2 regions of the Streptomyces montanus genome follow, and region 2 is predicted to be linked to the other one. Evidence: predicted binding sites of a transcription regulator. Region 2 holds the regulator's gene; the other holds the start of a gene.
What was found. Region 2 encodes HspR, which represses chaperone genes until heat shock. Its sites were predicted from a motif close to TTGAGNNNNNNNNNCTCAA; they were not measured.
Positions count from the first base shown of each region.

Region 1: lon (endopeptidase La) is a predicted target of HspR. The motif match lies at 6,495-6,513, and genes of this name have one in related genera.

Region 1 covers NZ_VBZC01000109.1:6,172-14,004, forward strand. Annotated here, with positions in the region: gene FE633_RS45285 (sensor histidine kinase) at 1-2,166, opposite strand, end outside; gene FE633_RS45290 (protein phosphatase 2C domain-containing protein) at 2,544-3,329, shown strand; gene FE633_RS45295 (MarR family winged helix-turn-helix transcriptional regulator) at 3,330-3,797, opposite strand; gene lon (endopeptidase La) at 4,055-6,472, opposite strand; gene FE633_RS45305 (ASCH domain-containing protein) at 6,667-7,113, shown strand; gene FE633_RS45310 (spermidine synthase family protein) at 7,193-7,833, shown strand, end outside.
Region 2 covers NZ_VBZC01000006.1:236,588-244,420, forward strand. Annotated here, with positions in the region: gene FE633_RS07615 (LCP family protein) at 307-1,332, shown strand; gene dnaK (molecular chaperone DnaK) at 1,523-3,385, shown strand; gene grpE (nucleotide exchange factor GrpE) at 3,382-4,059, shown strand; gene dnaJ (molecular chaperone DnaJ) at 4,135-5,328, shown strand; gene FE633_RS07635 (heat shock protein transcriptional repressor HspR) at 5,333-5,782, shown strand; gene FE633_RS07640 (hypothetical protein) at 6,210-6,836, opposite strand; partial or broken gene FE633_RS07645 (ATP-binding cassette domain-containing protein) at 6,908-7,459, opposite strand; partial or broken gene FE633_RS48145 (IS200/IS605 family accessory protein TnpB-related protein) at 7,471-7,833, opposite strand, start outside.

The DNA.
Region 1 (7,833 bases), on a different contig from region 2:
GTTGGCCTCGGCGTCGACGCCGGGGAACGCCAGCGAGGGTGCGGACCCGGCCAGCCGGGGCGTCTGCGCGGGCACGGCGACGGCGGGCGCGGCCGCGAGCAGCGGCTTGGGCAGAACGGCGACCGCCGCGATGCCGCCCTGCTTCTGCTCGCGCAGCCGTACCCGTACGCCATGACGGTGGGCGAGCCGCGCCACCACGTACAGGCCGAGCCCGAGGCCCTCGCCGCTCTCCTGGTCGTACGCGTCCCCGGGGTCGAAGTCCGCGAGCCGGGCGTTGAGCTGGTCGAGCCGCTCGGTGGTCATGCCGATGCCCTCGTCCTGGACGGAGAGCATGACCTCGCCGCTCTCCAGGAGCCAGCCGGAGATCTCGACGGGGATATCGGGCGGCGAGAACGAGCTGGCGTTCTCCAGGAGCTCGGCCACCAGGTGGCTGATGTCGTCCGCCGCGAACCCGGCCACATGGGCATGGGGCGGCAGCACGGCGATCCGTACCCGTTCGTAGCGCTCGATCTCGCTGACGGCGGCGCGTACGACATCGACGAGCGGGACGGGGCCGGGATGCTGGTGCCCGTGGTCCGCGCCGGCGAGGACCAGCAGGTTCTCGCTGTGCCGGCGCATGACGGTGGCGAAGTGGTCGAGCCGGAAGAGGGTGGCGAGGCGGTCGGGGTCCTGCTCGCGCTCCTCCAGGCTTTCGATGACGGCGAGTTGCCGCTCGACGAGGCCGAGGGTGCGCAGCGACAGGTTGACGAAGGTGCCGTGGATGCTCTGCCGGACCTGCGTCAAGTGGGCGGCGGCCGCGGCGAGTTCGGCGCGCAGCTGCTCACGCTCGTCGGCCATCGTCTGACGCTGGCCGACGAGGTGCTTGCGGTCGCCCTCCAGGGTCGTCAGCCGCTCGTGGAGCGTGACGGCGTGCGTGTGCAGCGCGTTGACCGAGCGCACCACCTGGGCGAACTCGTCGTCACGGCCGGTGAACTTGACCGGTTCCTCGGCGGCCGGGTCGGCGGCCAGGCGGGCCGAGCCGATGCGCAGAACGGCCAGCGGGCGGGTCAGCGTACGGGCCATGGTCGTGCAGACGCCGACGGCGCCCAGCAGCAGGACGCCGAGGAGCGCGATGCGGATCTCCAGGGCGGTGACGTCGTCGTCACGCAACTGGGCGAGGTCCTCGGCGCGCCGGCTGTTGAGAGAGGCCTCGACGCCGCGCATCAGCTCGACGCGGGCGGAGAGCGCGGCGTCGAGCTTCTTGGTGCTGGTGCCCAGCTCGGAGTCGGAAAGGGTCGGCTGGTCGGCGAGGTTCGCGAGGTACTTCTCGGCGGACGTGACGTCCGGGCCCGTCACCGTCGAGTCGTACGAGGCACGGTCGTCCCGGGGCGCGGCGTCGTGGAAGTCGGCGAGCGCGGCCTGCTCGCGGACGTTGGCCTGCTGGGCGGCGGCGGTGAGGGCGTTGCGCTGCTTGGTGTCGGCGGACGACGACGTGGTGGTCGTGGTCGGCAGGCCGGTGATCGGGTCGGTGGTGGTGCGGGTCGTGCTCGGTACGTTCAGGGCCGCGAGGAGCAGGCCGCGGGCGGCGGAGGCCTGCTGGACGGCGGTGTCGAGGTCGGCGAGCGCATGCGAGCCGGTGCCCGCACGGGGCGGCAACTGTTCCGCCAGGTCCTCGGCGAGGCCGTGGAGTTCCCTGATGGCGGCCGTGTAGGCCTGATGCGCTTCGAGAGCGCTGCTCTTCCCGGTGAGCGCCGCTCGTCGTGCGGACGCGATGTTGTCGAGATCGCCGCGGAGTTCGGCGGGGGCCTCGGTCCGCAGTTCCTCGACCTGCCGGTCGACGCGGGCGCTGCGCTGCTCGGAGGGACCCTTGCCGTCGGGGCGGCCGGCCGCGATGTAGGAGGTGGCCTCGTCGCGCTCGTCGGCGAGCGCGTGGGCGAGGGTCAGCGCGTCCTTGGTGCGCTCGGCGAGCGTCACCAGGTTCTGGGAGTCGTTCAGGTCGCCCGAGGCGGCGACGACGGAGGGAGCGCCGGCTCCGGCGATCGCGGCTGCCACGACGGCGACGGCGACAATCAGCCGGTTGCGTACGCGGGCGGGACGGCGGCCTTTTCCTGTGAGGTCCGGGGAGCTCGGCGTGCCCCCGGAGCCTTCGCCCGAGGTCGTCTGCCTGCCTTTGCGCCGAGGCCGCATCTTCTGCACCGATGCTCGCATTCTTGACTCGTGTACCCATGGGCCCGGGTAACGACCGTCAACGCTCACGTCGTTCCCGTTACGGCTCCCGACCCTCCCAGTGCCGGTGGGCAGTGGCCGCGCATCGCCTGACCCGCCACCCAAAGGAGTGAACCTCGGTGAGGCCGAGGCGGGCAAGTTCCGCTGGCGTGTGCAAGGGCCTTGCGCGGCACGCCGGTTGGACTCCCACGCCGACCGGTGGCAGGATGCGCCATCGCGCTCCGACGGAATCGATTATTCCGTCGCAAATCAGGCTTCTGACCTGCGACCCTGCGTCAGTTCGGCGATGATTGCCAGCCTTTGACGAAGCTTGTGAAGACGTCGTGCAGACTGGCTGAATGCGCACGGAACTGATTTCGGCCCCCGGTGCCTTTTCCCACCCGAACGAGGACTACGCGTCGGTGGGAATTCCGGCTTCCGGGGAGGGGGGCTCGCTCGTCGTACTGGATGGAGTGACACCGCCGGCGACCGATGTGGGGTGTCTGCATTCAGTCCCCTGGTTCACGGCACGGCTCGGCGGCGCGCTCCACGAACTGTCTGTTTCGCGACGGGAATCGCCCCTCACCGAGGTGTTGAGGCAAGCCATCCGGCGGACCGCCGACGCCCATCGCGACACATGTGACCTTTCTCACCCACGCACCCCACAGGCAACAGTGGTCCTTGCCCGCTGGTCCGCCGACGACGTCGAGTACCTCGTCCTCTCCGACTCGGCCCTCCTCGTCGAGTCCCCCGCCGGCACGGTCACCGCGCTCCTCGACGACCGCCTCTCCCGCATACCCCGCGCCTCCCTGGCCACGCACGCCACGACCGACGCCACGGTCCGCAACAAGGAGGGCGGCTTCTTCACCGCGGCGGCCGATCCCTCGGTGGCCGCCCGTGCGGTGACGGGCAGACTGCCGCGCGCCGGCATCCGGGCACTGACCGCCCTGACGGACGGCGCCACCCGCTGGGTGGAGAAGTTCCGGGAGGGTGACTGGACCGACCTCGCCGCCCTCGTGCGCAAGGAGGGCGCCCAGGCACTCATCGATCGCGTACGGGCTCTGGAGCTGGCCGATACCGAACGGGCGTTCCTGGGCCGGAGCAAGACGCACGACGACGCGACGGTGGTGTACGTGGAGCTCTGACTACCCCTCCGCGACGCCCTGGTTCAGCTGGTGCAGCAGCCGTGCGAGCTCGGCGACCTCCTTGCGGTCCCAGTTCGCCAGCTGACGCACATAGCGGGCGCGGCGGGCCTCCCGTACCGAGCTGAATCGCACCCGGCCCTGGTCCGTGAGCTGGATCAGCCAGGCCCTGCCGTCGGCGGGGTCCGGCTCCCGGTACACCAGTCCCAGCTCCTCCAGGGCGCGCAGCTGGCGCGACATCGTGGCCTTGCCGACGCCGACGTAGGCGGCCAGCTCCGTGGCGCGCTGACGGCCGCACTCCGCCAGCCGTACGAGGAGGCCGTAGGCGGAGGACTCCAGGTCGGGATGGACTTCGCGGGCCATCTCGCCGGAGGAGGCGCGGGCGCGCCGCAGGAGGACGGTCAACTCGCGTTCCAGGGCGAGGAACTCCTGGTCCACCCCATGGCCCTCACCGATTCCGTCCTCTTGCACGTCACCGCTCCCGACTCGGTTTCCGGATCCTGAGAATTTCCGTCCGAACGCGGCCGTTGCCGCAGCTCCGCCAGTATTTCGCAGGAGCAGACCAACGGCAGCCCGCGACCCCGGAGTGCTGACAGGGTCACGCCATCGAGAGGGCGACGAGGCTCTGGTGCCCGGATGCCGGGGTGCCCGCATGCCCGCGCGCCCGCGTGCACGGCGAAGGCCCGGGCCCCGCCAGGGACCCGGGCCTCCTTTCCCGATGGCGTCCGTCACGCCGCCACCGGAACCTCCGGAGCCGCCCCGTTCTGCGCCGGGGCCAGCGCCAGCTCCAGGACCTGGCGGACGTCCGTGACGGCGTGGACGTCGAGCTTCTCCAGGACCTCGGCCGGGACGTCGTCCAGGTCGGGCTCGTTGCGCTTCGGGATGACGACGGTGGTGACGCCGGCCCGGTGGGCGGCCAGCAGCTTCTGCTTGACGCCGCCGATGGGCAGCACCCGCCCGGTCAGCGAGACCTCACCGGTCATCGCCACATCCGTACGGACGAGCCGTCCGCTCAGCAGCGAGGCGAGAGCGGTCGTCATCGTGACACCGGCGCTCGGGCCGTCCTTCGGGACCGCGCCCGCCGGGAAGTGGATGTGCACGCCCCGGTCCTTCAGGTCCCCGACGGGGAGCTCCAGTTCGGCACCGCGGCTGCGCAGGAAGGAGAGCGCGATCTGCGCGGACTCCTTCATCACGTCGCCCAGCTGGCCGGTGAGGGTCAACCCGGCCGCACCCGTCTCCGGATCGGCCAGCGACGCCTCCACGTACAGCACGTCACCGCCCGCGCCGGTGACCGCGAGTCCGGTGGCGACACCGGGCACGGCCGTGCGGCGCTCGGCCGGGTCCTGTGCGGACTCGGGCACATGGTGCGGCCGCCCGATCAGCCCGCGCAGATCGCCCTCGCCGACCGTGAACGGCAGCTCTCGCTCGCCCAGTTCGTGCTGGGCCGCGACCTTGCGCAGCAGCCGCGCGATGGAGCGCTCCAGGTTCCGTACACCCGCTTCGCGCGTGTACTCACCGGCGAGCCTGCGCAAGGCGCTCTCGTCGAGGGTGACCTCGTCGCCCTGGAGCCCCGCCCGCTCCAACTGCCGCGGCAGCAGGTGGTCCCGCGCGATGACGACCTTCTCGTCCTCGGTGTACCCGTCGAGCCGCACCAGCTCCATACGGTCGAGCAGCGCCTCCGGAATGGCTTCCAGGACGTTCGCCGTCGCCAGGAACACCACATCGCTCAGGTCGAGTTCGACCTCCAGGTAGTGGTCCCGGAAGGTGTGGTTCTGGGCGGGGTCGAGGACTTCGAGCAGGGCCGCGGCGGGGTCGCCGCGGAAGTCGGAGCCGACCTTGTCGATCTCGTCCAGCAGCACGACCGGGTTCATGGACCCGGCCTCCTTGATGGCGCGGACGATACGACCGGGCAGCGCGCCCACGTACGTACGCCGGTGACCGCGGATCTCGGCCTCGTCCCGTACGCCGCCGAGGGCGACGCGGACGAACTTCCGCCCCATCGCATGCGCGACGGACTCACCGAGACTCGTCTTGCCGACACCGGGAGGGCCGACGAGCGCCAGCACGGCACCGCCGCGGCGGCCGCCCACGACTCCCAGTCCCCGCTCCAGGCGCCGCTTGCGCACGGCGAGGTACTCGGTGATCCGCTCCTTCACGTCCTCCAGGCCGGAGTGCTCGGCGTCGAGGACGGCCTGGGCGCCCTGAATGTCGTACGCGTCCTCGGTGCGCTCGTTCCAGGGGAGTTCGAGCACGGTGTCGAGCCAGGTCCGGATCCAGGAGCCCTCGGGCGACTGGTCGGACGAACGCTCCAGCTTGTCGACCTCCTTGAGGGCGGCCTCGCGAACCTTCTCGGGAAGGTCCGCGGCCTCGACGCGCGCCCGGTAGTCGTCGGACTCCTCTCCCTCGGACTCGCCGTTCAGCTCCCGCAGCTCCTTGCGCACGGCCTCCAGCTGCCGCCGCAGCAGGAACTCGCGCTGCTGCTTGTCGACGCCTTCCTGTACGTCCTTGGCGATGGACTCGGCGACATCCTGCTCGGCGAGGTGCTCACGGAGCTGCTCGGTGGCGAGCTTGAGACGGGCGACGGGGTCGGCGGTCTCCAGCAGCTCGACCTTCTGTGCCGTGGTCAGGAAGGGCGAGTACCCGGAGTTGTCGGCGAGGGCGGAAACGTCGTCGATGGCCTGTACGCGGTCCACGACCTGCCAGGCGGCGCGCTTCTTCAGCCAGTTGGTGGCCAGCGCCTTGTACTCCTTGACCAGCTCGGTCACGGAGCCGGGCAGCGGATCGGGCACGGTCTCCTCGACCGCGCGCCCCTCCACCCACAGGGCGGCGCCCGGCCCGGTCGTACCGGCGCCGACACGCACCCGGCTGCGGCCCCGGATCAGGGCGCCGGGGTCGCCGTCGGCGAGACGTCCCACCTGCTCGATGGTGCCGAGCACTCCCGTGTTCGCGTATGTCCCGTCGATCCGTGGAACAAGCAGGACCTTCGGCTTGCTCCCCCCACTGGAGCGCGCGGCGGCCTGCGCGGCCTCCACCGCCGCTCGTACGTCGGCGTCATTGAGGTCCAGGGGCACCACCATCCCGGGCAGCACGACCTCGTCGTCGAGCGGCAGCACGGGCAGGGTGAGCGGTGCGGACGTCAAAGCCATGATCTCCCCTTCGGCAGTCAAGTTGAGCTATGTCGACTCAATGCCTGCGCACTGCCGAATGTTCCCCCGGAGCTGTTCGCTCTCAGCGATCACTGGTCAGGGGGGCAGGATCACGGGTCGCGGATCTGACGGGGCGCGGCTACGGGTCGCGGATTTACGGGTCAGGGCTTCGGATCGCTGACTACGGTGACCGCATGACGACCGACTCGGCCTCGCCCGCGGACATCTCGTCGATGCCGAAGGCCGAGTTCGCCTTCCCCGGCCCGCTGCTCGTCGCAGCGATCCTCGACGGCTCGAAGACGTCCACGACAGGACTCCTCGTCGACTACCAGCACGAGGGCGAGCCCCTGCCGGAGGTCGGGAACCATTCGGTGGTCGTCGACTCGGACGACCGTCCGGTCGCCGTCATAGAGGTGACCGGTGTCCGCGTCGTCCCCCTCGCACAGGTGGATCTCGCCCATGTGCTGGACGAGGGAGAGGGGCACACCGGTGTGGCCGAGTGGCGGGCGGCCCACGAGCGGTTCTGGCACGGCGCGGAGATGCGCGCGGCGCTGGGGGACCCCGGGTTCACCGTGGACGACACGACACCGGCCGTCCTGGAGCGCTTCCGCCTCGTCTCCGACCTCCGCCCCACCGCCTGACCTCGCCTCGGCACCCTCCTCCGCCCGGCCCACGGCCAATTCGCCTGCCCCGGCCCGGGGAACTTGTCAGGATGGGCCCATGACCGCCGCGTACGACACCGCCGTTGCCCCCGTCGTCATCGACCGTCGCGACGGCCCGTACGGCGAGGTCGCGCTGCGTCGCCACGGTGAGTTGCTGCAGATCATCGCCAACGGGTGTTTCCTGATGGACACCTCCGACGGGCGCTCGGAGCGGTTGCTGGTCGACGCCGCCCTCGGCGCGCTGGACGGGCGCCCGGAGCCGGACGTCCTGATCGGCGGACTCGGAGTCGGATTCTCGCTCGCGCACGCGGCGGCCGACCCGCGTTGGGGCCGTATCGCGGTGGTGGAGCGTGAGCGGGCGATCATCGACTGGCACCGGGACGGACCGCTGTCACCTCTGTCCGCGGCGTCACGGGCGGATCCGCGCACGGAAATCGTCGAAGCCGATCTCGTCGCGTACGTCAATGAGACATCCGCCACGTACGACGCGCTGTGCCTGGACATCGACAACGGACCCGGATGGACCGTCACCGAGGGCAACGACGGCCTCTACTCGCATGCTGGACTCGCCGCGTGCGCAAGGGTGTTGAGGCCTGGCGGCGTGCTGGCCGTGTGGTCGGCACAGCCCTCGCCTGATTTTGAGGAAACCTTGTGGAATGCCGGGTTCCAACGGGTGCGTACCGAAGAGATCCCCGTTGC
Region 2 (7,833 bases):
TCGGGCCTGCGAGGGGGAGTTCTCAGAATACGGAATGCGGCGATTACTACTGGGTAACTTAGGCAGTCCGTCTGAGACTACTCACTTCTGTCGTCGCGCTGTAGCCGGGGGTGCGGTGATCTATGTCGCTGAGGCAAGCCTGAGCGGCCGCGTGTCGGTGGATCCGCCCGTCCGTGGGTGTTCTCTCTGGGTCAGCCGTGTTATCGCCTCATATTTGGACATAAAGGATAACTTGTAGACGGCCCGGCCGGGCGAGGCCCTCCGGTGTCACCGCGATACCGCAACCGGAGGGACAGGGAATCGTCCATGCAAGTACGTGATTTGTTCCCCGATCGCCGCTGGGTGCGGCTGGTCGCACTGGGCTTCGGGCTGCTGCTCATCGCGGCGGTCGCCGTCGGCGGCGGGACGTACGCGCACCTCGACGGCAACATCCGCAGCGACGACGTCCCGGCCCGCGCGCTCCACGCCGACAGGGCTGTACGGCCCAAGTCGATGGCGCCCGGTGCGCAGAACATCCTGCTGCTGGGCTCCGACCTGGAGGCCGTGCGCGACAGTCAGCGCTCGGACGTCACCATCCTGCTGCACCTGTCGGCGGACCGCAGGCGTGCCGCACTGGTCAGTGTGCCCCGCGATCTGATGGTGCAGATCCCCCGCTGCCGCAAGCCGGACGGCGGCACCAGTCGTGCCCAGTTCGCCCAGTTCAACTGGGCCTTCCAGTTCGGCGGGGCGGCCTGCGCCATCCGTACCTTCGAGGAGCTCACCGGGGTACGCGTCGACCATCACCTCATCATCGACTTCACCGGCTTCCGGAAAGTCGTGGACGCGATGGGCGGCGTACAGGTCGACGTGCCGCAGAAGGTGAAGGTGCCCGGCGACAAGCTCGTGCTGCGGCCCGGCAAGCAGCATCTCAACGGGCATCAGGCGCTCATCCTGGTGCGCGGCCGTTCCGGTGTCGGTGACGGCAGCGATCTGCAGCGCATCGAACGGCAGAAGGTGTTCCTGCGTGATCTGCTGGCCGGGGCGCGAAGCGGCGGTGTGTTGGAGGACACGACCCGGCTCTTCCCGGTCCTGAACGCGCTGACCCGTTCGCTGACCGCCGACCCGGGTCTCGACTCGCTGAGGGAGTTGTACGGTTTGGTGAACAGCGCGGCCGGCATCCCGCAGAACCGGACGTCGATCGTCACCATCCCCAGCGTGGAGGACCCCGACCGCTGGGGCCGCTACAAGCCGGTCAAGCGCCAGGCCAAGGCTCTGTTCAAGGCGTTGCGCGAGGACAAGCCGCTGCCCACGCGCCTCTATAACGCGTACGACCCGGCCAACGACGAGTTGTGAGCCTCGGCCTTTCTGTCACGCTGCCGTCTGTGGTCACGCCGGAGGTTACGGGTCACGCCGGAGGTCAGGCGCCTGCTTGCGAATAAGGCCAAGATAAAAGTTGAGTCGGCGAGACTCAGGTCTGTTGACTGCATTCCATCCTTCATGCATCCTTGAGCCTGATCCACTCAAGTCAGCTGGAGGAATTGAAATGGCACGTGCGGTCGGCATCGACCTGGGCACGACTAACTCGGTCGTCAGCGTTCTGGAGGGCGGTGAGCCCACCGTCATCACCAACGCCGAGGGCGCCAGGACCACGCCGTCCGTCGTCGCCTTCGCCAAGAACGGTGAGGTGCTCGTCGGAGAGGTCGCTAAGCGCCAGGCGGTCACCAACGTGGACCGGACCATTCGGTCCGTGAAGCGTCACATGGGTACTGACTGGAAGATCAACCTGGACGGGAAGGACTTCAACCCCCAGCAGATCTCCGCGTTCATCCTGCAGAAGCTGAAGCGGGACGCCGAGTCGTATCTCGGTGAGAAGGTCACGGACGCCGTCATCACCGTTCCGGCGTACTTCAACGACTCCGAGCGGCAGGCGACGAAGGAGGCCGGCGAGATCGCCGGGCTCAACGTGCTCCGTATTGTCAACGAGCCCACCGCCGCGGCTCTGGCCTACGGTCTCGACAAGGACGACCAGACCATTCTCGTCTTCGACCTCGGTGGCGGCACGTTCGACGTCTCGCTGCTGGAGATCGGCGACGGCGTCGTCGAGGTGAAGGCCACCAACGGTGACAACCACCTCGGTGGTGACGACTGGGACCAGCGCATCGTCGACTACCTGGTCAAGCAGTTCAACAGCGGCCACGGCGTGGACCTCGGCAAGGACAAGATGGCCCTCCAGCGCCTCCGTGAGGCCGCGGAGAAGGCGAAGATCGAGCTGTCGAGCTCCACCGAGACCTCGATCAACCTGCCCTACATCACCGCCTCCGCCGAAGGCCCGCTGCACCTGGACGAGAAGCTCACGCGCGCCCAGTTCCAGCAGCTGACGGCCGACCTGCTGGAGCGGTGCAAGACGCCGTTCCACAACGTCATCAAGGACGCCGGCATCCAGCTGAGCGAGATCGACCACGTCGTTCTCGTCGGTGGCTCCACCCGTATGCCCGCCGTCGCCGAGCTCGTCAAGGACCTGACCGGCGGCAAGGAGGCCAACAAGGGTGTGAACCCGGACGAGGTCGTGGCCATCGGTGCCTCGCTCCAGGCCGGTGTGCTCAAGGGTGAGGTCAAGGACGTCCTGCTCCTCGACGTGACCCCGCTGTCCCTCGGTATCGAGACCAAGGGCGGCATCATGACCAAGCTCATCGAGCGGAACACGACGATCCCGACCAAGCGCTCGGAGATCTTCACCACCGCCGAGGACAACCAGCCGTCCGTGCAGATCCAGGTCTACCAGGGCGAGCGCGAGATCGCGGCGTACAACAAGAAGCTCGGGATGTTCGAGCTGACCGGTCTGCCGCCGGCCCCCCGCGGCGTCCCGCAGATCGAGGTCTCCTTCGACATCGACGCCAACGGCATCATGCACGTGACCGCGAAGGACCTGGGCACGGGCAAGGAGCAGAAGATGACCGTCACCGGCGGCTCCTCGCTGCCGAAGGACGAGGTCGACCGCATGCGCCAGGAGGCCGAGCAGTACGCGGAGGAGGACCACCGCCGCCGCGAGGCCGCCGAGAGCCGCAACCAGGGCGAGCAGCTCGTCTACCAGACGGAGAAGTTCCTCAAGGACAACGAGGACAAGGTCCCCGGCGAGGTCAAGACCGAGGTCGAGGCCTCCGTCGAGGAGCTGAAGACCGCGCTCAAGGGCGAGGACACCGCCGAGATCCGTACGGCCACCGAGAAGGTCGCCGCTGTCTCGCAGAAGCTGGGCCAGGCGATGTACGCCGACGCCCAGGGCGCGCAGGCCGCGGGCGGTCCCGAGGGTGCCGCCGGTGACGAGGGCGCGCAGGCCAAGGCAGACGACGATGTCGTCGACGCCGAGATCGTCGACGACGAGAAGGACCGGAAGGACGGTGCCGCGTGACGGAGGAGACCCCGGGCTTCGACGACCAGCAGCCCGACGTCCCTTCCGGCGCCACCCCTGAAGACGCCGAGCCGAAGGCCGCCTCCGAGGAGGGGGCGGCCCCGGCGGGGGACGCGGCAGCAGCTCAGGCAGCACAGCAGACGGCGGGTCTGACGGCCCAGCTGGACCAGGTGCGCACGGCGCTCGGTGAGCGCACGGCGGATCTCCAGCGGCTCTCGGCCGAGTACCAGAACTACCGCCGCCGGGTCGAGCGCGACCGGATCACGGTCAAGGAGATCGCCATCGCGAACCTCCTGACCGAGCTCCTGCCCGTGCTCGACGACATCGGCCGCGCACGGGACCACGGCGAGCTGGTCGGTGGTTTCAAGTCGGTGGCCGAGTCGCTGGAGACCGTCGCGGCCAAGCTGGGACTGCAGCAGTTCGGCAAGGAGGGCGAGCCCTTCGACCCGACAATCCACGAGGCCCTGATGCACAGTTACGCACCCGACGTCACCGAGACGACGTGCGTGGCGATTCTGCAGCCGGGGTATCGATTCGGCGAGCGCACCATCCGCCCCGCGCGTGTGGCGGTCGCCGAGCCGCAGCCGGGCGCGCAGACGGTCAAGGCCGATGAGGCCCAGCCGGCGGCCGACAACGCCGACGACAAGGAGAACGGTGGCCCGGACGAGGGCTGACGTCGGCGACGTACGGGGCGTACGAATGAACGTACGGACCCTACGGCGCGTGAGAAGGAAGGAGGGACGTCGAGGATGAGCACCAAGGACTTCATCGAGAAGGACTACTACAAGGTCCTCGGCGTCCCCAAGGACGCGACCGAGGCCGAGATCAAGAAGGCGTACCGGAAGCTCGCCCGCGAGTTCCACCCGGACGCCAACACGGGAAACGCCAAGGCGGAAGAGCGCTTCAAGGAGGTCTCCGAGGCGAACGACATCCTCGGCGACCCCAAGAAGCGCAAGGAGTACGACGAGGCACGCGCTCTCTTCGGCAACGGCGGCTTCCGGCCCGGCCCCGGCGCCGGCGGTGCCGGCAGCTTCAACTTTGACCTGGGCGACCTCTTCGGAGGCGCGCCCCAGGGCGGCGGGGCTGGTGGTGCCGGCGGTGGCTTCGGCGGCGGGCTCGGGGACGTCTTCGGGGGCCTGTTCAACCGCGGTGGCGCGGGCACCGGCACGCGTACGCAGCCGCGGCGCGGCCAGGACATCGAGTCCGAGGTCACGCTGAGCTTCACGGAGGCGGTGGACGGCGCGACGGTTCCGCTGCGCATGTCCTCGCAGTCGCCGTGCAAGGCCTGCTCGGGCACCGGCGACGCGAACGGCACACCGCGGGTGTGCCCGACCTGTGTGGGCACCGGCCAGGTGGCGCGCGGTTCGGGCGGCGGCTTCTCGCTCACCGACCCGTGCCCGGACTGCAAGGGCCGCGGTCTGATCGCGGAGAACCCCTGCGAGATCTGCAAGGGTAGCGGCCGCGCCAAGTCGTCGCGCACGATGCAGGTCCGTATCCCGGCGGGGGTGAGCGACGGCCAGCGCATCCGTCTGCGCGGCAAGGGCGCGCCCGGCGAGCGGGGCGGTCCGGCGGGCGACCTGTATGTGGTCGTGCACGTCGGCGCCCACCCCGTCTTCGGCCGCAAGGGCGACAACCTCACGGTGACGGTGCCGGTGACGTTCGCGGAGGCGGCGCTCGGCGGCGAGGTGAAGGTGCCCACGCTGGGCGGGCCCCCGGTCACGCTGAAGGTGCCGCCGGGCACGCCCAACGGACGGACGATGCGCGCCCGCGGCAAGGGCGCGGTCCGCAAGGACGGTACGCGCGGCGACCTGCTGGTCACCGTCGAGGTCACTGTCCCGGCGAACGTGACCGGCAAGGCTCGTGACGCGCTGGAGGCGTATCGCGAGGCGACCGCGGGAGAGGACCCGCGGGCGGAGTTGTTCCAGGCGGCGAAGGGAGCATGAGGAGATGGACGGCCGTCGACGCAATCCGTACGAGCTGACCGAGGAGACTCCGGTCTACGTGATCTCCGTGGCGGCCCAGCTCTCCGGTCTGCACCCGCAGACCCTGCGCCAGTACGACCGCCTCGGCCTGGTCTCGCCCGACCGCACGGCGGGGCGCGGCCGACGCTACTCGGCCCGGGACATCGAACTGCTCCGCCAGGTACAGCAGTTGTCCCAGGACGAGGGCATCAACCTCGCCGGCATCAAGCGCATCATCGAACTGGAGAACCAGGTCGCCGCCCTCCAGTCCCGCATGGCGGAAATGCAGGCGGCCCTGGACGGCGCCGCCGCGGCCATGCGGCAGCGCGAGGCCGCGGTGCACGCCTCGTACCGGCGCGATCTGGTGCCGTACCAGGAGGTGCAGCAGACGAGCGCGCTGGTGGTGTGGCGGCCGAAGAGGTCGCAGGACCAGTAGCCGGCGGACTGCCAACTGCGTGAAGGGGCCCGGAGGTTGTCGAACCTCCGGGCCCCTTCACGCAGTTGGCAGTCGGTGATGGCAAGAGCGGTCGGTGATGGCATGAAGTGTCCCGTCCGGTGCAGGATCCCACCCTACGGAACCCAACACGACCGAGAACAACCAGGGGGAATCACATGGCTGTTGTCGTACGGGAGGACATGCTCGACTTCTCCGCGCTCACCGACCAGGAGCGGGAGGTTTTGCTGCTGCTCGCGACGAGGGAGTAGAACCGGTGGCTGGCGCGGCCCTTGGGCATCGCGGAACGCACGGTGCGGGCCCACACCGCCGGCTGCCGGCACGAAAGGCAGAACGACAAGAAGTCAGAAGCAAGAAGGGCCCCGCCGGTACGTCGTCACCGGCGGGGCCCTCGGCGGTATGCGTCCCGTCAGGGGATGAGGTCGCCGATCGCGTCGATCGCCAGCATCCACATGGGCTGCGCGCCGGTGCCGAACGCGGCGGCGAGCGCGTACCCGAGGGCCGCGTCCGCCGCGTCCACCTGGGCGCCCTCCTTCCACTCGGCCAGGACCTGCCCGTCGCCGTCCGAGGAGAAGTCCCCGATGTGTTCCTCGTCCTTCAGGAGCCGGCTGCCCGGGATGGAGTCGGGCACCAGGCGGTGGGCGCGGCCCGCGTGCCGTACGTCGACGCGGTACGACCCCCGGGTCAGCCGTCCCTTCGCGGGTATGAGGACCGCGTCCTCGCCGTCGACGGTCAGCGTGAGCAGGTCGCCGTCCCGGGTACCGATCGGGATGTGGGTCTCGGCCTTGGTCCCGGCGTCGCGGCGCAGGACGACCCGGGGGATCGCCTCGCCTTCGACGGTCACTTCTCCTTGCTCGGTGTCCAGTCGGACACTCAGCTCACCGAACAGGTCGTCCTGGACGAGGTGTTCCACGACGGGCTCCGGGTTCTCCTCGTCGTCCCAGTGGTCGTCGTCCCAGTGGTCGTCGGGCACCGCGTCGTGGGGACGGTCGGGCGTGTGCGCGGCCTCGGGTGCGGGTGCCGGGTCCTTCGGCATGCGGTCTTCCTTTGCTGTGTGCATTTCTGACGGATGGTCAGTACGTCAGGGACTTACGTCAGGTTGCGGTGTCAGCCTCCTGCCGCGGTCAGCTGGGTGGCGGCGAGATCCCAGTACAGCTCGTTCCTCCCCAGGAGTTCCCCGTGCCGGCCATGGTCGCTCACACGGCCGTCCGCGAGCAGCACCATGTGGTCCGCGGAGGTGACCGTGGACAGCCGGTGGGCGATCAGCACGACGGTGCAGTGCCGGGCCGCCCGTTCCACGGTATGCCGTAGCGCGGTCTCGCTCAGCCCGTCGAGATGGGCCGTCGCCTCGTCCAGCAGCAGCACCTGTGGGCGGCGCAGCAGGGCGCGGGCGATGGCGAGGCGCTGGCGCTCGCCCCCGGAGAGGGCGAGGCCGCGGGCGCCGACGTGGGTGTCGAGCCCCTCCGGGAGCCGGTCGACGAGGGAGTCGAGCAGCGTGTCCCGCAGCACCTGGGAGATCGCCTCCTCGGTGGCGTCGGGGGCGGCGTAGAGGAGGTTCTCGCGGAGGGTGCCCGCCAGCATCGGGGTGTCCTGCTCCACGTACGCGATGCGGCGGCGCACCTCGGCGCGGGTGAGCGTGGTGATGTCGGTGCCGTCGAGGCAGTGTCCTGCTCGGAGTGGTGACGGGTGTGCGCGAGGCGTTTGCCGCCGCGCACCACCCGTACCCGGCCCGCCACCCAGTCCTCCTCCAGCGCCGTGAGGCGGTCTTTCAACGCCTCACGGCGGCGGGACTTGGCATGCCACTCACGCCGCGAGGCATAGCCGCGCACCAGGCCTTCGCGTTTGTTGGCCTTGGCGCCCAGCGGCCGGGCCAGCCGCGCCTCGATCGAGGCGATCTGAGCGCGCAGCCACACCATGTGGGCCACCTGCCCGCGCCGGGCCAGCGCCCACTGATCATGGGTGGCCTTGGTGATACTGCCCGCCCAGCGCGCCGACGAGAGTCCGGTCAGCTCCCGCTTGCGCACCGCCCACGA